2 regions of the Clostridium thermarum genome follow, and region 1 is predicted to be linked to the other one. Evidence: a T-box and tRNA genes for the amino acid it is inferred to sense, from the RefSeq annotation. Region 1 holds a T-box; the other holds one or more tRNA genes.

What was found. The T-box of region 1 lies ahead of ileS (isoleucine--tRNA ligase). A T-box ahead of a tRNA ligase gene usually reads a tRNA of that ligase, here a tRNA-Ile.
Region 2: it encodes a tRNA-Ile, which carries the amino acid that the T-box ahead of ileS (isoleucine--tRNA ligase) is inferred to sense. The anticodon was not compared.

The regions. Positions count from the first base shown of each region.
Region 1 is NZ_CP040924.1:799,489-819,408, forward strand. It holds gene gcvPB (aminomethyl-transferring glycine dehydrogenase subunit GcvPB) at 1-1,294, shown strand, start outside; gene lpdA (dihydrolipoyl dehydrogenase) at 1,372-2,790, shown strand; gene FHY60_RS03390 (RnfABCDGE type electron transport complex subunit D) at 3,184-4,008, shown strand; gene FHY60_RS03395 (RnfABCDGE type electron transport complex subunit G) at 4,008-4,712, shown strand; gene rsxE (electron transport complex subunit RsxE) at 4,741-5,421, shown strand; gene rsxA (electron transport complex subunit RsxA) at 5,437-6,015, shown strand; gene FHY60_RS03410 (RnfABCDGE type electron transport complex subunit B) at 6,036-6,863, shown strand; gene FHY60_RS03415 (hypothetical protein) at 6,904-7,185, opposite strand; T-box leader at 7,469-7,727, shown strand; gene ileS (isoleucine--tRNA ligase) at 7,882-10,989, shown strand; gene FHY60_RS03425 (hypothetical protein) at 11,128-11,646, shown strand; gene FHY60_RS03430 (ATP cone domain-containing protein) at 11,938-12,204, shown strand; gene FHY60_RS03435 (LacI family DNA-binding transcriptional regulator) at 12,359-13,357, shown strand; gene FHY60_RS03440 (DUF5050 domain-containing protein) at 13,613-14,074, opposite strand; gene FHY60_RS03445 (M48 family metallopeptidase) at 14,216-14,950, shown strand; gene FHY60_RS03450 (hypothetical protein) at 15,039-15,224, opposite strand; gene FHY60_RS03455 (metal-binding protein) at 15,239-15,478, opposite strand; gene FHY60_RS03460 (nucleoside recognition domain-containing protein) at 15,643-16,218, shown strand; gene FHY60_RS03465 (spore maturation protein) at 16,231-16,752, shown strand; gene FHY60_RS03470 (ABC transporter ATP-binding protein) at 16,826-17,551, shown strand; gene FHY60_RS03475 (putative ABC transporter permease subunit) at 17,544-19,214, shown strand; gene FHY60_RS03480 (hypothetical protein) at 19,329-19,529, shown strand; gene FHY60_RS03485 (aminopeptidase P family protein) at 19,723-19,920, shown strand, end outside.
Region 2 is NZ_CP040924.1:12,816-17,449, reverse strand. It holds gene FHY60_RS00080 (DUF1667 domain-containing protein) at 1-118, opposite strand, end outside; gene FHY60_RS00075 (NAD(P)/FAD-dependent oxidoreductase) at 132-1,526, opposite strand; gene FHY60_RS00070 (transcription repressor NadR) at 1,565-2,080, opposite strand; gene FHY60_RS00065 (HD domain-containing protein) at 2,105-2,620, opposite strand; tRNA gene FHY60_RS00060 (tRNA-Ala) at 2,733-2,808, opposite strand; tRNA gene FHY60_RS00055 (tRNA-Ile) at 2,812-2,888, opposite strand; rRNA gene rrf (5S ribosomal RNA) at 2,892-3,008, opposite strand; rRNA gene FHY60_RS00045 (23S ribosomal RNA) at 3,055-4,634, opposite strand, start outside.

The sequences.
Region 1 (19,920 bases):
AAGACATTACACCTTGCTTTCAAATAAGAACTATGGTGTGGATACCGGCTTTTATCCACTAGGCTCTTGTACCATGAAATACAACCCGAAGATTAATGAAGATATGGCAATCTTATCAGGTTTTAGAGATATTCATCCCTATCAGAGGGAGGAAACTGTACAGGGAGCGCTGGAGCTGATGTATAACTTAAGCTTAGCCCTATGTGAAATCACCGGTATGGATGCTATGTCCCTGCAGCCCGCAGCAGGGGCCCATGGTGAATTAATGGGACTTATGATTATTAAGGCTTATCATGAGAGCCGTGGCGAGTATAAAAGAAAGAAGATAATTGTGCCGGATTCAGCTCATGGAACTAATCCTGCTTCTGCATCCGTTGCCGGTTTTCAGGTGGTGGAAGTAAAATCTGACAGTAAAGGTGCTGTGGATTTGGAAAGTCTAAAGTCAGTATTAAATGAAGAAACTGCAGGATTAATGCTCACTAATCCAAGTACCCTAGGGCTTTTTGAAAAGAATATCCAAGAGATAGCACAGCTTGTTCATGAGACTGGAGGACTGCTATATTACGACGGGGCAAATATGAATGCCATAATGGGAATAACACGGCCTGGAGATATGGGCTTTGATGTTGTTCATTTAAATCTCCATAAGACCTTTGCCACTCCTCATGGCGGAGGAGGTCCCGGAAGTGGGCCTGTAGGGGTAAAGAAGCAGTTGGAACCCTTCCTGCCGGTACCAGTAGTCAATAAAGAAGGAGATCTATATAGGCTAGATTATGACAGGCCTCTAAGCATTGGTAAGGTGAGGAGCTTCTATGGCAACTTTGGAGTTTTGGTAAGAGCTTATACCTATATACTTACTATGGGGGCAGATGGTTTAAAGAAGACCAGCGAAATGGCAGTCCTAAATGCCAACTATATGAAGGAACGGTTAAAACACCATTATTTCCTGCCAATAGACGAGGTATGTAAGCATGAATTTGTACTGGGGGGCCTGGAAGAAGGTGCCCATACCGTTACTACCTTGGACATGGCAAAGAGACTGCTGGACTATGGCTATCATCCGCCAACCATATACTTCCCGCTTATTGTGGATAGTGCCATAATGGTGGAACCCACAGAAACAGAAAGCCTGGAAACTATAGATGCCTTTATTGAAGCTATGATTAAAATATCTCAGGAGGCAAGAGAGGATCCGGAAGTTCTGAAAACTGCACCCCACAATACTGTAGTGCGTAGGCTTGATGAGGTGAGGGCGGCAAGGATACCGATACTGAGATGGCGGAAGAATACTTGAAAATTGACAATTGACATTTGACAGCTGATATAAAGTATTCTTTTAAATAATAGATTTCACAAAGAGTAGGTGAATTAATGGATAAGAGTATAATTATCATCGGAGGAGGGCCGGCGGGATATACGGCTGCTATTAGGGCAGCTCAGTTAGGGGCTAAAGTTACCCTTGTTGAAAAGGATGAATTGGGGGGGACCTGTTTAAACCGTGGATGTATTCCAACAAAAGCATTGTATAGAACTGCAGAAATAGTAAATACCCTGAGAAATGTTGATCAGTTTGGGATAAGGGTTGAAGGGTATGGCATTGATGTAAATAAAATCCAAGAAAGAAAAAGAACCATTGTTAAGCAACTAGTGTCCGGAATTCAACAGCTTTTAAAAGCCAATAAGGTTGAGGTGGTTAAAGGAAGGGCCCAGTTTAAGAATGAAAGTACCGTAACAGTCATAAAGGATGATGGAAGCGAGGAAGAATTAAGGGGAAATGACATAATCATAGCCTCCGGATCCAAGCCAATGCTTCCGCCTATCCCTGGAGCTAACTTAGAAGGGATAATGCTAAGTGATGACATTCTGGATTTTACTGAAGTGCCAAAAAGCCTTGCTGTGATAGGAGGTGGGGTTATTGGCATGGAGTTTGCGGCCATTTTTAATGCACTGGGAACAAAGGTCACTGTTGTGGAATATATGCCCAGTATTTTGCCTATGGCCGATTCAGATATTATTAAGAGATTCACAGCTATACAGAAGAAAAAGGGGATGGAGATATTTGCTTCAACTAAAGTCATTGGTATTGAAAAGTCGGAGTATGAATATATCCTAAACTGTGAAACAAAAAAGAGCACAACTAAAATAGCTGCGGAAAAAGTGCTGCTTTCCGTTGGACGTGTACCTCTGATAGAAGAATTAAACTTGCAGGCTGCCGGTATAGGCTTTGATAGAAAAGGGGTGGAGGTAGACAGTAACTTCAGAACCAATGTAAAAGGCATATATGCCATTGGTGATATCAATGGGAAGGCAATGTTAGCCCATGCCGCCGCCCATCAGGGAATAAAAGCAGCTGAGCATATTGTAATAGGAAGAGAATCGGATGATAAAAGTGTAGTACCTTCCTGTATATTTACTTTCCCTGAAATAGCTTCCGTTGGTATTACTGAAGAAATGGCTAAGGAGCAGGGGATAAACTATAAGATGGGTAAATTTCTTTTCGGTGCAAATGGGAAGGCCCTTACCCTAGGAGAACCGGAAGGTATGGTAAAGGTTATATCGAAAGCCAGGGATGAAGTGGAAGGCGAAAAAATAGAGGAGATCATAGGAATTCATATAATGGGGCCTCATGCCTCAGATATAATACATGAAGGCACACTGGTGGTAAGTACTGGCTTAAGGGTTGAGGATGTAATAGAGACCATGCATGCACATCCTACCTTGGCAGAAGCCTTTTCAGAGGCTGTGATGGCTATAAAGGGCCAATCCATACATCAGGTGAATAGGGGATAATGTTAAAGGAGTAGTCTGTGGAGACTACTCCTTTAATAGAAGTCGAAAAAAAATATAAATATTTTATTAACAAAAAATTAGTAATTGTTAATAAAATAACAAAATATATGTCTGTTAAAATGTTGCTATCCATTGAATTTACATGATTTTATCTGATTTTACTTAAAGTTTAATTGTTAATTTGGTAACTATCAGACAAAAAATAGCTGATAAAGAGGTAATATATACCATTATTTGACATACCATTTAGCCTGATTTCACGATATAATATGATTGGGAGTAAACCGTTTCATTCATTTACAGTACATAACAGCATAGTTTACTCACCGATTATGCTAAAATACTAGCACAAAATTACAGCATTTAAAATTTAACAAAGAGGTGAATTAACAGATGATCGACGTATTAATAGCCTTACTGCCGGTAATCGTGGCAGGTACGTATTTTTACGGATTCTCAACTTTAGGAGTTATAGCGGTTGGTGCGGTAGCCAGCGTTATAGCCGAGGCAGTATTCAATGTAATAGTAAAAAGAAAACAGACTATTAAAGATTTAAGCGCTGTAGTAACAGGGATAATTGTAGCCCTTATTCTGCCACCTTTTATTCCGCTATGGGTTGCAGCAGTAGGTTCAATATTTGCTACAGTTGTTGTTAAGTTGTTCTTTGGTGGGCTTGGAAACAATTTTATGAATCCGGCAGGAGCTGCAAAAGCTTTTATCATAGCTTCATGGGCAGCAGCTATGATAAAGCCATCAGATTTTTCTGCTGAGAGAACTGCACCGGTATTTGACTCAAAATTGTTGTCTATGGTAATTGGACAAGTAAAAGGAAATATGGGGGAAGTATCAATAGCTGCAATATTACTGGGTGGACTATATTTAGTTATAAGAAGAAAGATTTCTATAGTTACCCCGTTAGTTGCAATATTATCTTCAGCTGCCATGGCGGCACTATTAGGCTATGATGTACAATCTAAATTACTGGTTGGATCACTATTCTTTGCTGCGGTGTTTATGGCTACAGAGCCACATACTACACCTAAAAGTGCTTTAGGACAAGCTATATTTGGCTTAGGTTTTGGAATAGTATCCATGATAATTATGATTTTAGGATATAATTCTGAGGGACCATATTATGCAGTAATAATCTTAAACTTATTTACTCCGGTTATAGACCACTTTACTTCCAAGAAAACAGTAAAGGAGGCTGCTAAGTAATGCGGGAAAATTTAAAACTAGGTTTGATTTTATTTATAATAACAGCTCTTTCTGGACTTTCAATAGGATTTGTCAACGACCTTACAGCAGAAACCATAGCTGAGAACAAGGCGATTTCCTCAAGCGACTTAGCTGAGCTTTTGCCTGGAGCAACAGGCAAAACTGTTCTTGAGGTTCCTAGCGGTGATGAGTCTGAAAAGACAAAGGTGGAGGAAGCTTTTGAGGTTCAGGGGGATAGCGAAGTACTGGGACATATAATCAAGGTTACGACAACTGGCTTCCATGGGAATATAGAAATGTTTGTTGCTATTTCTAAAGAAGATAAGTTGTCTGGAATAAAAGTAATTGGACATTCTGAAACACCTGGTCTGGGAGCAAAAATAGTTGAGGAAAAGTTTAGAAGTGGGTTTGTGAGTAAGCCTGTAGAAAAGGGCATTTCTATAGTTAAAGGGCAAGCTTCTGCCGAAAACGAAGTTGATGCAATAAGCGGTGCTACAGTATCTTCAAGAGCTGTAGGAACAGGAGTTAATACTGCAATTTCTTACTATATGAAAACTATAAAGGGCGTTGATTTTGAATTGGAAGAAACCGATGGAACCTCCGGTGCTAGCGAATCAGATGCTACTTCTGGCGCCAGTGGCTCTGATGCAGCTTCGGGTGCAAGTGAAGCAGCATCAGATGGAACCTCTGGTGCAAGTGAGTGACAAAAGCTTTGAGAAAAGGAGTGGAAAAATGAATAAGTTAGTTGAGAGATTTAAGAATGGATTAATCACCGAAAACCCAACTTTTGTTCAGGTTTTAGCCATGTGTCCAACTCTAGCGGTTACAACCTCTGCGGAAAATGCATTAGGTATGGGCTTAGCTACAATGGTAGTTTTAATATTTTCAAATGCAATGATTTCAGCACTGAGAAAGGTTATACCGGATAAAATTAGAATTCCCGGATATATAGTAATAATCGCATCCTTAGTTACTGTGGTTCAAATGTTAATGGAGGGCTATGTACCGGCCTTATATAAATCTCTTGGTATATTTATACCCTTGATAGTTGTTAACTGTATTATATTAGGTAGAGCAGAAGCCTATGCTAACAGAAATCCTATCTTACCAGCAATTTTTGATGCTATAGGAATGGGATTAGGCTTTACTGCAGGCTTACTTGCTGTAGGTACCATAAGAGAAATTCTGGGTGCAGGTACCTTCTTTGGAACTCAGGTTATGCCTGAAGCATACAAACCGGCATCAATTATGATATTGGCACCGGGAGCCTTCTTTACTCTTGGAACACTAATGGCTGTAATCAATTATGTGAACATTAAAAAGGCGAAGAAAGCCGGGACTAAAGCTAAAACTTTAGATCATAACTGTTCGAGCTGCAGCATGGCATCTCAGTGCCATGGAAACAACGTGTAAGGGAGGTACATTAGTATGGAGATATTTTTGATTTTTATAAGTGGCATATTCATCAATAACTATGTGCTTTCTAAATTTTTGGGCATATGCTCCTTTCTTGGGGTTTCCAAAAAGAAAGAAGCAGCCATTGGTATGGGATTAGCTGTTACCTTTGTTATGATAATAGCTTCCTTAATGACCTATATAGTTAATACCTTTATATTGATTCCTTTGAAATTGGAATACTTATCAACAATAGCTTTCATTCTTGTTATAGCTGCCTTGGTGCAGTTTGTTGAAATGGTTATAAAGAAATATTCACCTGGCTTGTATAAGGCTCTGGGAATATATCTTCCACTTATTACAACAAACTGTGCTGTTTTAGGTATGACCATGTTAAATGTTCAGGAATCATATAATTTACTGGAATCAGTAGCTAACGGAATTGCCTCTGCTCTTGGATTTATGCTTGCTATAGTACTTATGTCCTTTATCAGACAGAACGTAGACAGCAATGAAAATATACCGGAAACACTCAGAGGACTTCCAATAACCCTTTTTACAGCCTGTCTCATGTCCATAGCATTTTTGGGCTTCCAAGGACTAATAAGATAGGTAAGGGGAGGTAGAGCGTTATGGATTACATGAATATATTAAGTGCTGTTCTAAGCTTAGGGTTTTTAGGTTTACTCTTCGGTGTTCTGCTGGGCTATGCCGCAAAGAAATTTCACGTTGAAATGGATGAAAGAATACCAAAGATAAGAGAAGTACTGCCAGGAGCCAACTGTGGTGGCTGCGGTTATGCAGGTTGTGAGGCCTATGCAACTGCAATAGTAGAAGAAGGAGCACCATTAACTGCCTGTACCGTAGGTGGTGCTGCCTGTGCTTCAAAAATAGCTGAGATTATGGGAGCTCAAATAGGAGAAGTTGCAGTGGAGGTGGCTAAGAAAGTTGCCTTTGTTAAATGCAGCGGCAATTGTTCTTCCAGAAAGATAAAAGCGGACTTGCAGGGAGTAACTACCTGTAAGGAAGCTGCGGCTCTGGAAGGTCTGGCAGGCTGTTCATACGGCTGTTTTGGCTGCGGTGACTGCGTGAAGGCTTGTAAGTTCGGTGCCATAGCTGTAGTTGATGGGGTGGCAGTGGTTGACGAAGTAAAATGCGTAAATTGTGGAGCTTGTATAAAAGCTTGTCCTCAGAATCTTATTGAATCAGTGCCAATGGATAATGCTTATAGAGTGGCATGTAATTCAAAGGATATTGGTAAGACTACAAGAGAAAATTGCTCAAAGGGATGTATTGCTTGTAGAATATGTGAAAAGAATTGTCCTGTACAGGCAATTGCTGTGGACAATAATATAGCTTCTGTGGATTATACTAAGTGTACAAACTGTGGTCTGTGTGCTTTCAAATGTCCTGTTAAGGTAATTACCGGAATACAGATTAAACAACCAGAAATGGTATAAAAGAGAATGAGGGCTATCATAGCCCTCATTCTTTTTTTGCTTAGTATCTGCCTCTTCCGCAGCCAGCGCAGGATAAGAAGAATAATGCGATTATGAATAATACTCCGTTTCCTATTACGTCATTTCCTTTGCCTTTTCTGTCGCAATCATCATAGTCATCGTCCTTGTCAAATCCGAAGCCTTTTCCATGCTTTGAGAATTGAAGAACTATAAGAATTAGTATGATAAGGGTTGGGAAATCGCAGATACAATTCTTATCACCTGTGTATGGCATGCAAACGGGTTTTGGTTCACACATAGGTCTACAATGACATCTACTCATTTTTTAATCCACCTTTCAAATAAGTTTTATTTTTTATTATCTTGCAGCAATTTATGGCATGTATCAACTGTGCCGTACGTTACACAGTCAACAGAATGCCGGTTTTCTTTGGATTCTAATATATCATATGATTTCTGTACAAATTTGCTACTAGTGATTTATTTGAATTAAAATAAAAATTCGCATATGAAAGAAATTGCGTTGTGACGCAATTTTCTTATATGCCTTACTATATCAAAAGTAATTGACAATAATCGCTAACTGTACTATAATCTAAGATAGCCGAAATGCTGTGAAGCGGATAAGTACTTAAGCAGAGAGCTTAAAGAGAGTGGCGGTTGGTGGAAAGCCATAGCGAACGTTTAAGGAAAATCACCGTGGAGCTGATAGCTGAAATAGTGTTTCATAATACTGAGTAAGCGAGTCCGTAAGCCTACGTTACAGGATAGAGTATAGACTGGAATTAAGCTTTATTGATTCTGAATATGTACTTGATTTGTGTACTTTAGAGGTGGTATTGCGAATATAACTTCGTCCTGTAGGGCGAAGTTTTTTATTTACTTATAGAGTTTAAAACAATACATATAAATACTCTCACTTTTAATGAGTTTTTAATAACATAATTTGGTTATACTAGTATATAATTCATTAATATCTGAAAAGTAGACTATACAATGGAAGGAAAGGGGAAACAAGATGTACAAAAAAGTAGATTCTTCCAAGGGCTTTGTACAAATTGAAAAAGACATACGAAAGCTTTGGGAAGAGAAGAATGTGATTCAAAAAAACTTTGACATGAACAAAGAAGGTGAATACTTTACTTTTTATGACGGACCGCCAACAGCAAATGGTAAGCCCCATGTTGGTCATATTATAACAAGAGTTATTAAGGACCTTATACCAAGATATAAGGTTATGAAGGGATATAAGGTATTAAGAAAAGCCGGTTGGGACACACATGGACTTCCGGTAGAACTTGAAATAGAAAAGAAGCTGGGTATCTCAGGGAAACCTCAGATAGAAGAGTATGGTGTAGAAGAGTTTATAAAGCATTGTAAGGAAAGCGTATTTACCTACGTTAATATGTGGGAGGATATGTCTAAAAAAATTGGTTATTGGGTTGATATGGATAATCCTTATGTAACCTATCACAATGATTACATTGAATCCGAATGGTGGGCACTAAAGAAAATGTGGGAAAAGGATCTTTTATACAAGGGTCATAAAATAGTACCATACTGCCCAAGATGCGGAACTGGTCTTTCATCACATGAAGTTGCACAAGGCTACAAGGATGTTAAGGAAGCAACTGCTTTTGTAAAGTTCAAGATAAAGGGAGAAACTAACAAGTATATACTTGCTTGGACAACAACTCCATGGACTTTACCTTCCAACGTTGCCTTAGCGGTAAATAGAAAATATGATTATGCAGAGGTAAAAGTTCATGATGAGTATTTTATACTCGCTAAAGACCTCTTATCTGTATTAAACCATGAACATGAAGTTATAAGAGAGTTCAAAGGCGAAGATATCTTAGGAATGGAATATGAGCAATTATTCCCCTTTGCCACTCCGGATAAGAAGGCCTTCTATGTTATCCATGGAGACTTTGTTACCTTGACTGACGGTACAGGAGTAGTTCATATTGCACCTGCTTATGGAGAAGACGATAATCTTGTTGGTCAGAAATATGGATTACCGCTTATCAATCTGGTAGATGGAGAAGGAAAGTTCGTTGAGAGTGTTGAGCCATGGGCTGGAGTATTTGTTAAGAAGGCAGATCCAAAAATACTAGAATATATGGCAGAACATAACATGCTCTATAAGTCAGAAAAGTTCACTCACTCCTATCCACACTGCTGGAGATGTGACACACCGCTGCTTTACTATCCAAAGGACAGCTGGTTTGTAAAGATGACTGCCCTTAGAGATAAATTGCTTGAAAACAATAATAAGATCAACTGGTATCCTGACAATATAAGAACCGGTAGATTTGGTAAGTTCCTTGAAAATGTTATAGACTGGGGTATTTCAAGAGATAGATACTGGGGAACTCCGCTGCCAATTTGGCAATGTGACTGCGGCCACAAGGAATGTATCGGCAGCATAGAAGAACTAAAGCAAAAGGGAATAAATACTCCTGAAAATATAGAGCTTCATAAGCCTTATATTGATGCTGTAAAGTTAAGATGTGAAAAGTGTGGAGGGGAAATGACAAGAACCGGCGAGGTTATTGACTGCTGGTTTGACTCAGGATCTATGCCTTTTGCCCAGCATCATTACCCCTTTGAGAATAAGGAATTATTTGAAGCTAACTTCCCTGCACAATTTATATCAGAGGCAGTAGATCAAACTAGAGGATGGTTCTATACACTGCTTGCTATTTCCACGGCAATATTTGATACTAATCCTTTTGAGAACTGCGTAGTATTAGGCCACGTACTTGATAAGCACGGCTTAAAGATGTCAAAGCATAAGGGAAATGTTGTAGACCCATTCGAGGTAATTGAGCATCAAGGCTCTGACGCAACAAGATGGCATTTTTACACTGCCAGTGCTCCATGGCTGCCAACCAGATTCTCTGAGGATGATGTAGCTGAGACTCAAAGAAAGTTCTTAAGCACACTGTGGAATGTTTACTCCTTCTATGTGCTTTATGCAAGCTTAGACAATTTCGATCCTACAAAGCATGCAGACTTTGAATCCGGAAATGTTATGGATAAGTGGATTATGTCAAAGCTTAATACCTTAGTGAAGACTGTGGATGAAGATCTGGATGGATACAGAATAACTCAAGCTGCACTAGCAATAGAGTCCTTTACTGATGAGCTATCAAATTGGTATGTAAGAAGAAACAGAGCCAGATATTGGAGTGAAGAGTTAACAGACGATAAGATTGGAGCTTATGTAACTTTATATAGAGTTCTTGTTACACTTTGTAAGGTAGCAGCTCCATTTGTACCATTCATGACTGAAGAGATTTACCAAAACTTGGTTGTAAACTTGGATCCTTCTGCACCGGAGAGCATACATCTATGCATGTGGCCGGAGTACAATGCTGATACGGTAGATAAGGACCTGGAGAAGGCTATGGACCTTGCTTACAGCATTGTTAAGCTTGGTAGAAGCGCAAGAAATGGTGCCAATATTAAGAATAGACAGCCATTGTCAGAAATGCTTGTAAGTACTGCAGCACTTCCTGAGTACTACGGAGATATAATTAAAGATGAGTTGAACATTAAGAAGGTTCAATTTGGTGCCGATCTTTCAAAGTATGTTAATTTTGAAATTAAGCCAAATCTTCCTGTATTGGGAAAGTCTTACGGTAAGATGATTCCTGCAATAAGAAAAGAAATTGCCAGCAGAAATCAGATGGAGCTTGCTCAGGAAGTACAAAGCGGTAAGTCTGTAGTAATCAACGTTGATGGAACAGAAATTGAGCTCAACAAGGAGAACTTGCTGGTTACAATGCAGGGCTTGGAAGGTTTTGCTTTTGCCGGTGAAGGAACAATAGGTGTAGTACTTGATACTCATATCAGTGATGAATTGAGAGAGGAAGGACACCTTAGAGAAATTGTCAGCAAGATTCAGAATATGAGAAAAGAAAGCGGCTTTGAAGTTGCTGACAGAATCAATCTCTATATAGCCGGCAATGACATGTTAGAGGCTGTAGGTAAGAAATTTGAGGATGTAATAAAGAGAGAAACTCTGACTGTTGAAGTTGTATACGGAAGCGATAAGGCAGGTATAGAATTTAATATTAACGGTGAAAAGCTAAAAATGGCTGTTGAAGTAGTTAAGTAATTAATATTGCGGAAAATCTTTATGTATAAGATTTTCCGCATTTTTTTCTGTCACCAACCGTAAAGAGCAACATATAATAATCTAGTAAGTATACTCTTACATACTTATTTATATGAGTAATTTTTCAGGAGGCTATAAATGAGTGAAGAATATTTATCCATGGAAGAAATGAGAGAATTTGTTCCTGGAACAACAGCAGGGCCCTTTTCACCTGGAACATCTGCTTTTGCGGCAGGCGCACCGGCACCAATATTTTTCGGTTCTACACAACCTACATTTCCGAGTTTTTCAGTGACTCCCAGTGGAGAATTGGTTGGAGGACCTGCTGCTGTGGGAGCTGGACAGCAAGTACCGGGAGCAGCACAGCAAATACAGGCAGTACCTCAGGCAACCCCTGGCCAAGTACAACAGGTTATTCCTGGTTTAGGGCTTCAAACACCAACGCCAGAAAGTTATTTATATACACAGGGATATCTGCGAACTCAAATAGGAAAAAACGTTAGAATTGAATTTCTTATTGGTGAAAGCATACTCACAGATAGAAGAGGAATATTAAGGCAGGTTGGCATAGACTATGTAGTAATTCAAGAAGCAGATTCTGACGATCTCCTCACCTGTGATTTATATTCTATTAAATTTGTAACTACTTATCTGTAATCTATTGTATTAGATGATAAATAAAAATTATGCCTTATGTTCTAATTTCCTCTAAAATCTAATATCGGATTGTACACATTTGGGGCTGTCGCACAAAAAAGACCGGCAGCTCTCTTTATTTAAGATAAGGATATGTTATGTTTATAATAAAATTGCCAAGCAATAAAATTCAGATAAGCAACATAGTTTTATATATTCAAGAAAATTCTGAAAAATGCTTTAAAAATAATGAAGAATTATGTAAAATAGAAGTATAAGGAACATAATAATTTAACAGAAGGAGGGCTATATATGAAGGTAATAAAAAAAGACAGAAGAATACAGGACTTCGACCTCAGGAAGACAGTATTATCTATTGAAAGGGCCTCTGACGATTTAAATGAATCAATTAATGAATCTGATGCCGAGAATATTGCTAATAGTATTACCAGGGAATTAAACAAACTTGGTATAAATATGATAGAAAGCTATAAAATAAAGGATATCATCATACAGGTTTTGCAGGAGTTAGGATTCAATGGTTTAGCGAATATATATGCAAGGGGAAGTAAGCAATAATTAATATTGTTTTCATAATGTTTTCATAAAATAAGTATTTTATCTTGTAAAGCTTTCAATTTATAAGTATAATTATATTTAATTACAAAATCTCTATTGGCTGACGGTATGGAGTATTGAGAATAATAAATTGTATCATTGGGGAGTGAATAATATGTCAGTTTCAATTAAAGATGTTGCAAAAGAAGCCGGTGTTTCTATAGCAACAGTATCAAGGGTATTAAATGATGTTGACGTTGTAAATGAAGATACAAAAAAGAAGGTTCAGGATGCCATAAAAAAACTGGGCTATAGGCCTAATATTGTGGCCAGAAGCTTAAAGACACAGAGAACTAGGACAGTAGGAATATTAATTCCTGATATATCAAGCCAGTTCTATCCTGAGATTGTTAGAGGGACAGAAGACGTGGCAAATATTTACGACTATAATATAATACTTTGTAACTCAGATTCAGACCTTGAAAAAGAAAAGGAATATTTGAGAGTACTAAAGGAAAAGATGGTAGACGGAGTTTTATACATGAGCAGCTCTCTTGAGCCTGAGATAGTTGAATTAATAAAAGAGCTTGACCTTAAAACCGTTCTTGTAGTAACTTCAGACAAGGATAAGACTTTCCCAAGCGTTTCAATCGATAATAGGGAAGCGGCCTACGACGCAACCATGTTTCTTTTAAATAAGGGTAATAAAAAGGTTGCCTACATAGGTGTGCATAAGGATGAAGTGAATGCTGCGGCAGTTAGATACTTCGGCTATGAAGATGCCTTAAAGGAAAAGGGCATGGAAATTGATGAAAACTTTGTTTACTTTGGCGAACAAAAAGCTCATGAAGGCTATGAAGGAGTAAACAAAATATTGGAAAAGGGAACTTTTGATGCTCTGTTCTGTGCCTCAGATGAAATAGCCATGGGTGCCATAAATTCACTAAGAGATAAAGGAATAAGAGTGCCTGAAGATGTTGATGTAATAGGTTTTGACAATATCTATTCATCATCCATATTTTATCCAAAGCTCACTACAGTGGCTCAACCAATGTATGATATGGGATCTGTAGGTATGAGAATGCTTATTAAAACTATTAACAAGAAAGAATTGGAAGAGAAGAATTACATTCTTCCTTATGAAATTATTGAAAGAGATTCAACAAAGAGATAATAAAAAGAAAGTATCGGTTAAATTAACTGATACTTTCTTTTCTTATTTATATAAATCATAGGCTTTATTTGCTTTTATGGTCTTACTATCGAAGTCGACCCAGAACATGCTGTAACTATATTCTGTTTCCTGCCCATACTGCCTGCTATAAAGTAAGCCTTATTGCCAAAGACATGAATTGGGGAAGTTGCATAGATTAAGTTGGGAATCTGTATAATTTCCTCCAGAACTGTAACCAGGTATTTCCTGTGAATTTCAAGATTCTTTGAATTTGTAATCATTATAGGTATGCATACCTGTAATACTATATTTATCCTCTGAATTGAAGAATAACTTTTTACTAAAATCAGTTAAGGTCACCTGATAAAAGTTCCTTTTTAGGGGATCAAGGTCTTGCTCCATATAGAACAGGCTTTTACCGTCATCACTTATGGTATAAGTGTAGGCACCAGAGGTAATTTGACGCATTTCATTGGGAGACTGCAGCGGTACTGTCATTATTTTAGTGTCCTCCATAAAATATAGATTATTGTCGTAAACTAAAAGATTGTAAAACCTTCCAGATTTTACTATAGTAAAGTTTTCACCGGTTTGCTTGATCTTGCAGATATAACCTTTATTGTTGATAAAGTAAACCCATTCGCCTACAATGTTTATATAAGATACTTGTTCATTGTATATTTCTCTAAGTGCAGTGGCAGCATCTAATTGGCTCACAGATAGGTTAAAGCCTTTAAGGGTCTTATTGTCATGATAGCTGAAAAAAATGTTACTGACATTTTGGCTGAAGCATCTTACTTATATTATACAATATTTAACATTGAAATACACTAATTATTCAGGGCTGGAGGGTTATTAATGCAGAGAGTTCAAATTGCAGATAAAAACATTGAGTATGTGATAATTAGAAACAACCGAAAAACACTTGAGCTATCTATAAATGAAGAAGGTAAGATAATAATTAAAGCACCCCGTAGATGCAGTAAAGAATTAATAGAAAGATTTTTAAAGGAAAAGGAAACCTGGCTAGGTAATAGACTTAAAGCCATGGAAAAGCTTCAGAAAAGCAGAAGGATAAGAGAGTTTTGTGATGGAGAAAAACTTCTCTATTCAGGACAAGAATATACTTGCAAGGTGGAGGTTAAGGAGGGGAGCAGAATGTACGGTGGGTTCGACGGCAAGGAGTTTACTATTGCAATACCTTCTTCAATAAAATACGATGATAGGAGAGCTGCATGTAAAGAAGTGGCTTTGCAGCTGTATAAAAAAATAGCCAAAAGGGTACTTCAGGATAGAACCTCACATTATAGCAAAATTATTGGTGTGCATGTAAACAGAATATACATAAAGGAGCAGAAAACCCTATGGGGCAGCTGCTCTTCTAAGAATAACATAAACTATAACTGGAAGCTTGTAATGGCACCCTTATGGGTATTGGATTATGTTGTGATTCATGAATTATGCCATATTTTACAAAGAAATCATTCTAAGTTATTTTGGTTAGAAGTAGAAAAGTATATGCCTAACTATAAAGAGGCAGTGGAATGGTTGAAACAGCATGGAAGAAAGTTGCAATTAGAATATATTTACTAAAAAAATATTCTGCTCTTAGCAGAATTTACATCTAAAGTCTAAATTCTAATAGCTGTCATCTAAAAAAAAGTGGCCTAAGGCCACTTTTTTATAATATTCCTTCTGTTTTCAATATGTTCTCCAACTCTTGAACCTTTTTTGAAAGCACATCAAATTTTTCCTTGATTAAATCCTTTGGTGAGTCAACTGTACTTAGGGCTGCCTCCATATCCTCTACTAATTTAAGTGCTTCTTCTATCTCTTGTTTAGCAATATCTAAATTAGTCTGTTCCATTCTCTTTGTCCCCTTTAGTTTAGATTATGTCTATATTTATATGACTTTTCATATATAAAAGGAGCATGAAACATAAACTCCTTTTCATAACCACAGCTTGAACAAATACATTCGCATATATCAAAAGGTTCACCATCTATCAGTGAAATTTGAAGGGCTTCCGCAATAAATTCACCACCACACACTTCACAAGGTGTCATGTTTATTACTTCGTACTCACTTTCAATATACTTCATTATATCTCTTAATATCATCTTGTCCTCCATAAATATTGTTGCTAATTAAATGGTATCATTTAAAGATTTTAATTTCAATAAAAAAGCTAATAAATATAAATTAATTTTTAAAACTTCCTTGGTCTCTATATTTGACAGAGGTCATATAAATGTTCTGAGAAGTATGTTTTAGGAGGATAAACTTGATAAACTACATATGGTTCTTTATTTTAGCTTGTGGAATAATTGTGGGGCTAATTACAGGCAAGGGGGAAGCAATCTCCCAGTCTATAATCAAGGCGGCAAACTCTCCGGTAGAATTGCTCATAGGTATGGTAGGTCTGCTCTGCCTTTGGTGCGGAGTTATGAAAATTGCCGAAAAAAGCGGACTTACAGGAAAGCTGGCAGCCTTGATGGAGCCTGTTTTAAAGAAAATCTATAAATCTGCTGGAAGAGACAAAAGCGCATTGGGAGCAATAGTAATGAACCTCACCGCAAATATGATGGGCCTATCCAATGCTGCTACTCCTTTTGGAATAAAGGCAATGGAGGAGATGCAGAGGTTGAATCCTGATAAAGAGACTGCCAGCGATGATATGGCCCTTTTCTTGGTAATGAATGCCGCCTGTATTCAGCTGTTGCCTGCAACGGTAATATCCTTGAGAGCTGCAGCCGGCTCATCTAACCCAGGGATGATAATTCTTCCCGCCATTTTGGCCACTGCCACGGCAGCCTTGGTTGGAGTTATCTGCTGTAAGATTCTTGAAAAGTTTTTCTAAGGGGTGGGAGTGATGAATTACATAATACTAGCCATAATACCTATAATTGTTGGATCAGTTACCATATATGGCATTTTAAAGGGTGTAAAGGTATATGAATGCTTTGTGGAAGGGGCCAAAGATGGCATTTCCATATGTATACGAATATTTCCTTATCTCCTGGCTATGCTGGTAGGGGTTGGAGTTTTTCGTGCTTCAGGGGTCTTAGGTTATTTTACAGCTCTTATAGCCCCGGTAGTTAAGCTAATCGGACTACCCAGTGAGATTGTACCCTTGATTTTTATCAAGCCTTTGTCCGGAAGCGGTGCCATGGGAGTATTTACAGACATACTAAAACAGTATGGTGCAGATAGCGCCATTGGAATAATAGCATCCATTATAATGGGGACAACTGAAACCATATTTTATACCCTGACTGTATACTATGGGGCTGTGGGTATAAAGAAAATCAGACATACTCTTTGGGCGGCGATTATAGCAGACATCACAGCAATTATAATGGCAGTGACCTTAGCAAGAACTTTATTAGGTTGATAGTGGAAAGTTTTACATATATAATAATAGGTAAATAATAAATGTTAATTATATAGAGAAATGAGGGGAAAAAATGATAGAACTTTCTAATTTAAGTAAAAGCTATAACGGGAAAGTAAAAGCTGTAGATAACTTAAATATTACTATTAATGATGGAGAGATCTTCGGCTTCTTAGGTCCTAATGGCGCAGGAAAAACCACCACTATAAAAATGATCACCGGAATTATAGATAAGGATGGGGGAAGTATCAAAATAAACGGTATAGACAACAGCGAAAGGCCCCTGGAGGCAAAAAAGCAATTTGCCTATGTACCGGATAGCCCTGACATGTTTTTAAGATTAAAGGGCATAGAGTATTTGAACTTTATGGCGGATATCTATGAGGTTCCAAGGGAAAACAGAAAAAGTAAAATTGAGATGCTTGCAGAGAGATTTGAAATGACAAATGCTCTGGGAGATCAGATACAAAGTTATTCCCATGGTATGAGGCAAAAAATAGTGATTATGGGGGCCTTGATACACGAGCCTAAAGTGTGGATACTGGATGAGCCTTTAACGGGTCTTGATCCTAAGTCCTCCTATATTTTAAAGGAAATGATGAGGGAGCAGGCGGATAGCGGAAAAACCGTATTTTTCTCCACCCATGTTTTGGATGTGGCTGAGAAGGTATGTGATAGGGTAGCCATTATTAACAAGGGGAAGATATTGTTCTGCGGCAGCATTGGTGAGATGAGGGAGCATTTTAAGAGTAATGAGTCCCTTGAAAAAATGTTCTTGGAGTTGACTGAAAATGAGTAAGTTATGGATATTATCAAAAGTACTGCTAAAGAGTAATCTATCTTCCTTAGGTAAGAAGAAAAAAACAAAGATATCGCCATATTTGACGATGATTTTGCTGCTTAGTATTTTTGGGGCCTCCTTTAGTCTGCCAATAGGAATCTTATTTGGTAAAATGTATGACATGCTGGAGACCATTCAGCAGCAGGGGGCATTACTCACTCTTGCCATTGGAGCAGTGAGTGTAACCATATTTTTATTTGGTATATTCTATGTACTGGGGGTATTCTACTTCTCAAGGGATGTGGAGCTGCTCCTGCCATTACCTTTAAAACCATCGCAAATATTAGGAGCAAAATTCATAACTGTTTTGCTATATGAGTATTTAACGGAGGCTGTAATGCTGCTGCCGGCATTTATAGCCTATGGAATAAAGAGTGGTTCCAGCATTGTATATTATCTATATTCTTTAATTATATTTTTGCTTGTTCCTATAATTCCCCTAATCTTGGCTTCACTGTTGAATATGATCATTATGAGGTTTACCAATATCGGTAAACATAAGGATGCCCTAAGGATAGCAGGTGGAGTAATTGGCTTAGCCTTTGGTATAGGAGTTAATATATTTATGCAGGGAATGGGGAAGAATGAATCAGATCCTGAGGCCATGTTAAAGCTCTTATATGAAGGAAATAATTCACTTATAAGCATAGTGTCAAAAATATTTCCTACTGCCAAAGTTGCTTCTATATCCTTAGTATCTAATAATGAAACTAGAGGTATAGTTAATCTATTATTGTTTTTGGTAATTAATTTGGCACTGACTTTTATATTTTTCATCATTGGGGAAATGCTGTATTTCAAAGGAGTATTGGGAAATGCGGAAGTTTACTCCAAAAGAAAAAAACTTTCCGGAAAGCAGCTTGAGAAGACTATTGTACAAAGTTCAGCCTTAAAGGCTTTTATGATGAAGGAATTAAAAATATTATTCAGAACTCCTTCATACTTAATGAATTGTGTTATTTCAAGCTTCATGTGGCCTATAATTCTTGGAATTGGTATCTTTAGCTCAGGCTCCTTAAACAGCCGGGAAATTAAAGGGTTAATGGAAGCACTTAAAGATACAAGGTTGTTGGGAATAATATTAGTGGCATTATTTGCAATGTCAGTGGTATTCTCGGGAGGAAACGGAATAGCGTCCACATCAATATCCAGGGAGGGCAATAATCTGTTTATAAGCAAATATCTTCCCATTAGTTTTAAAGATCAGATACTAGCTAGGATTATGCCGGGAATAATCCTAAGCTCCATAGCTATATTTGCTACCTTGGGAATAGCCCTATACTTTATTGATATTCCATTACTTGTAGTAATTCTCGGAATAACAGTTATCCTTTTAGGAATGCTTATGACCTCATTTATAGGTATATTGTTAGAATTAAGATTTCCTAAACTAAACTGGGATAACGAGCAGAAGGCCGTAAAACAAAATACTAATTTTATGATTACAATGTTTGCAAGCTGGGCTATAGCTGCCTTATTCATATTTGCTGTCATAGTACTTAAGCTTAATCTTTGGTATGCTTTTATTTTTGTGACCGCTGTAAGCGGAATATTAAACTTAATCCTCTTCTACCTAATTATGAATCAAGGTCAAAGGTGGTTCAATAAAATAGAATTATAAAAAATATATAAAAAATACATAAAAATGATGAAACTTTTTCTTATTTTTTTCGTCTTATAAGTATAGGGTAGTGAGAATAATTTATGGGAGGGGATTGAGATTTACTCGAAGAATATGGTTGAAAATTTCAATAATAAAAGTGATTCAACAGAGGATAACAAAGAAGTTGCTCTGGGAATATGTTTTGGTACAGGAGCTGGAATAGTTGCAGGGGCATTAGTGGGTAATATAATGCTAGGGCTATCAGCCGGCGGGGTGCTGGGTGTAGTTATCGGAGTAATAATTGGTGAAATAAAAAAGCATAAAATGGATTGATGAAAAGAACTCTTCCTGTAAGGGTTCTTTTTTTATAAAATATTTAGATGCTGTCATATAAAAAGTGCAAAAATTTTACTAATTTTTATATTAAATTACAAAAGAATTTGCACACTATTCACAAAGTTTGATTGTGGAGGTATAATAGATTTATAATGACAGCAGTGTATTAAAATCGACGGGAGGTTTATTAATGAATAAAGGATTTTTTCAAAACAATAGAAATAAGCTCATTGATAAGATACAAGATAATTCCATAGTGGTACTTTTCTCTGGAAAGGCGCCCAAAAAGAGTGCTGATGAAGCATATAACTTTACGCCAAATAGAAATTTTTACTATCTCACCGGTATAGATGAGAAAAATATAATTCTTCTATTGAGTAAGGTAAAG
Region 2 (4,634 bases), 790 kb from region 1:
TATCTATTGGTGCAGTACTTTTTACTGGTACAACCTTAACGGCTCCAGAACCTTTTACCCTCACAAGGGTAGTTAATACCTCTTTTCTCTCTTTATCATTTTGCTTCCCATATTCCATACCCATACATCCCTCACACACTGTCAAACTCCTTAATTCTGTTTAATATAATTTTAGACTTCTTTGAATCCAAAACAATCTCTGTAACATGCCTATTAGTTTCCCTAGCTAATATTGAAATTATTTTATTTAAGCAATAGGATCCCTTACATCTTCCTAAAGTTGCTCCAGTTCTTCTCTGTATTCCTTCAAGAGTTCTTGCTCCTAAAGGTCTTCTAATGCTGTCTACAATTTCTCCCTCGGTTATCATTTGACAGGTACATATAATATTTCCGTATTTTTTATCTAACTTTATTAAGTTTTGCCTTTCATCGTTAGGTAATTCTCTAAACCTAAATACATCTCTTCGGCTATCTTTAAAGTTTTTTCTTAGCTTTGCATTTAAATTGCCAACTATAGTTTCGCATACCATCTTTGCTATAGAAGGTGTCATAGTTACCTGTCCATAATGGTTACCGGTTATCCTAACATAACCATTGTTTAAATAACTGTCATCAATTATCATTACATCACTCCTATAAGGTGAAGAATAAAAGCTATCGATTTGATTTTTATCTACCTCACCAACTAGACTCACAGCCTTATTCAGTGTTTCCTCAAGATTTAGTACTTTCTTTGTCCTTACAGAAACCAAGTTATGTTCCATTAGCGTATTTATGTAGTATGCCGTATCTCCATCTTCTCCAAGTGAAAATACTATTTTTGAATAGGTATCCTTCTCTTCCTCTTCTAATACAAAATAATTAATATATTCTTCCTGTTTATAGGCTAGTTTTCTGTCCGCATCGATACTATAATGATCACCAGGTGTAGTATTAACCACTACCTTACAAGTGAACTTATTTTTATTTGTAGTAACCCTTACTCCTTTAGATATACTTTCTATGTCAACGACCTCTTCAGATAATCTGAAAATGACTCCATTATCAAAAGCTACCTCTCCATAGGCTATAGCAAGGTCATACGGGCATACAACCCCTGTATTTGGCGAATATAAGGCTTTTACAACACTTTTACTCAGAGATGATTCCTTTGTCCTTGCTTCATCTCCTGAAAGTAGCTCCACGTAATCAATGCCTCTTTGTTGAGCACTTTTATACATTTTTTCTATTTGTTCTACACCTTTAGCCCCTTCTGCTGTTATCAGTGAACCACATCGTTTAAATGGTATGTTAAATTTCTTAGTTATTTCACTGAACATCGAATTTCCCATAAACTCAAGCTTTGCCATTAGAGTATCTTCACATTCCATTCCGTCATAAACAATAGCTGTATTGGTCAAAGCTACATCATCGGCAATATCATAATCCTTTTCTATTAATGCTATATTTAAACTATATTTTGATAGCTCATAGGCTACAGCACAGCCTATGATTCCTCCACCTAGTACTAATACATCATAATCCATAGTCGTCCTCCTATTTATAGGCTTAGCAATTCTGCAAATTAATCACAGGCTAAGTATCCCTTTTCTTTTAATTCACTTAATACGGCGTCTATGGTACCCTCACTGTCAGCTACAATTGTATGCATATGAACCCCGCCGGTTAGTCCCGATAAGGGCTGGGCCTTTTCTTTATTAAATTTCTCCATAAAGCTTTCAACATCTTTTAAGTTCTTAACCATCAACATTCCTTTTATTTCACCATATAGAGGGTGTTCAACAATAACATCCTCTATAGTTGCTCCATACTTAGTTATAATTTTTAGCTCTTCCTCAATATCCTCTCTTTTATGGCATACGGCTATTAATCTTTTAACCTTATAAGAATAATTCGATGGTATAATGTAACCTTCTGGTGTAGCTATAATATTTTCTCCCTCTGCTCTTAATATGGCAATGTCCTTTACAATTACTTGTCTTGTTACCCCCATTTCTGAGGCTAGTATATGTCCTTTCTGAGGTTCATTATCGGATCTCAACTTATTTAATATATACTTTCTTCTTTCCTTTGAATTCATTCTCTCACCACCCTATTATCTTATTTAGTTTAGGCCATCCGCATGCTTTAATATATCTAATTCCTCATCATTTATTATACCATTGTTATGATGATTTCTCACTAAGTATAGAAATCTATCATCATATCTCTTTAGTTCTTTTAGAATTTCATACCCCTTTTCAGCATGGTTAAAGTATACATCCACTTTTTTAACCTTCGTTAACCTTCTGAGATTACTTGGTGAAATTTTGTTCATTATTACTAATAACGATTTATCTATTATATTTATTCTTTTCTCTATTTTACCTATATCATGAAGCAAAGCAACTTTTTTAAAATCTTCTTTACTTATAGACAAGGCTGATTTATCCTTGATATCTTCTAAAAACTTTTCAACATCATGGGCTACTCTAATACAGTGCTTTTGTTCTGATACTGATAACATGAAAAATAACTTTTGCTCTTCAGTATCTAGAATACAATTCACATATTCTATGTCATCCTTTGTTACTTTACTAAAGGCAGCCCATATAAATTGCTTTACCCTATAAAGTCCCATAATTCACCTCATATTTGTTAGTATTTAAATTGCTATAATTTTATTTTATATTTTTTAATATATATTAACAAATAAAATAAAAAACCATGAACAAAAGTTCATGGTTTTCTTATGGTGGAGATAAAGAGATTCGAACTCTTGACCCCCTGCGTGCAAGGCAGGTGCTCTCCCAGCTGAGCTATACCCCCAAATGGTGGACCTTCAGGGACTCGAACCCCGGACCAACCGGTTATGAGCCGGTTGCTCTAACCAACTGAGCTAAAGATCCATAACCTGGCAACGTCCTACTCTTCCACTCAGTCTCCCGAGCAGTACCATCGGCGCTGTGAGTCTTAACCATCGTGTTCGGAATGGGAACGGGTGTAACTCTCACGCTATTATCACCAGATACTAGAGAAGCTTGTTCTCTGAAAATTGCACATAAGAATGTGTTTTAGGTCAAGTCCTCGACCTATTAGTACTAGTCAGCTTAACACATTGCTGTGCTTACACCTCTAGCCTATCAACCTTGTGTTCTTCAAGGGGTCTTACTGACTTACGTCATGGGAAATCTTATCTTGAGGTGGGCTTCACGCTTAGATGCTTTCAGCGTTTATCCCGTCCCGACATAGCTACCCAGCGGTGCTCCTGGCAGAACAACTGGTACACCAGAGGTCAGTCCATCCCGGTCCTCTCGTACTAAGGACAGCTCCTCTCAAATTTCCTACGCCCGCGACGGATAGGGACCGAACTGTCTCACGACGTTCTGAACCCAGCTCGCGTGCCGCTTTAATGGGCGAACAGCCCAACCCTTGGGACCTACTTCAGCCCCAGGATGCGACGAGCCGACATCGAGGTGCCAAACCTCCCCGTCGATGTGGACTCTTGGGGGAGATCAGCCTGTTATCCCCGAGGTAGCTTTTATCCGTTGAGCGATGGCCCTCCCACGAGGTACCACCGGATCACTAAGTCCGACTTTCGTCCCTGCTCCACTTGTGGGTGTCGCAGTCAGGCTCCCTTCTGCCTTTACACTCTACGAACGATTTCCAACCGTTCTGAGGGAACCTTTGAGCGCCTCCGTTACTTTTTAGGAGGCGACCGCCCCAGTCAAACTGCCCACCTAACAATGTCCCGTCACCAGCTTCATGGTGTCCGGTTAGAATCTCAGTATCATCAGGGTGGTATCCCAAGGTCGACTCCACAAAGGCTGACGCCCTTGCTTCCAAGTCTCCCACCTATCCTGTACAGATAATACCGAAACTCAATGCTAAGCTACAGTAAAGCTCTACGGGGTCTTTCCGTCCAATCGCGGGTAGCAAGCATCTTCACTTGCACTACAATTTCGCCGGATTTGCAGTTGAGACAGTGCCCAAATCATTACGCCATTCGTGCGGGTCGGAACTTACCCGACAAGGAATTTCGCTACCTTAGGACCGTTATAGTTACGGCCGCCGTTTACTGGGGCTTAAGTTCATGCCTTCGCTTGCGCTAAGCAATCCCCTTAACCTTCCAGCACCGGGCAGGCGTCAGCCCCTATACATCAGCTTACGCTTTAGCAGAGACCTGTGTTTTTGCTAAACAGTTGCTTGGGCCTATTCTCTGCGGCCTACTCGCGTAGGCACCCCTTCTCCCGAAGTTACGGGGTCAATTTGCCGAGTTCCTTAACTGCAATTCTTCCGCTGGTCTTAGGATTCTCTCCTCACCTACCTGTGTCGGTTTGCGGTACGGGCACTACTTCACTCCCTAGAGGCTTTTCTTGGCAGCGTGGAATCAGATACTTCGCTACTAAATTTCGCTCCCCATCACACCTCAGCATTGAACAGACGGATTTGCCTATCTGTTCTGCCTAGATGCTTAGACCCACATCCAATAGTGGGCACATCCTATCCTCCTGCGTCACCCCATCGGTAATAACGCGTCATAGTGGTATCGGAATATCAACCGATTGTCCATCGCCTACGCCTCTCGGCCTCGGCTTAGGTCCCGACTAACCCTGGGAGGACGAGCCTTCCCCAGGAAACCTTAGGTTTTCGAC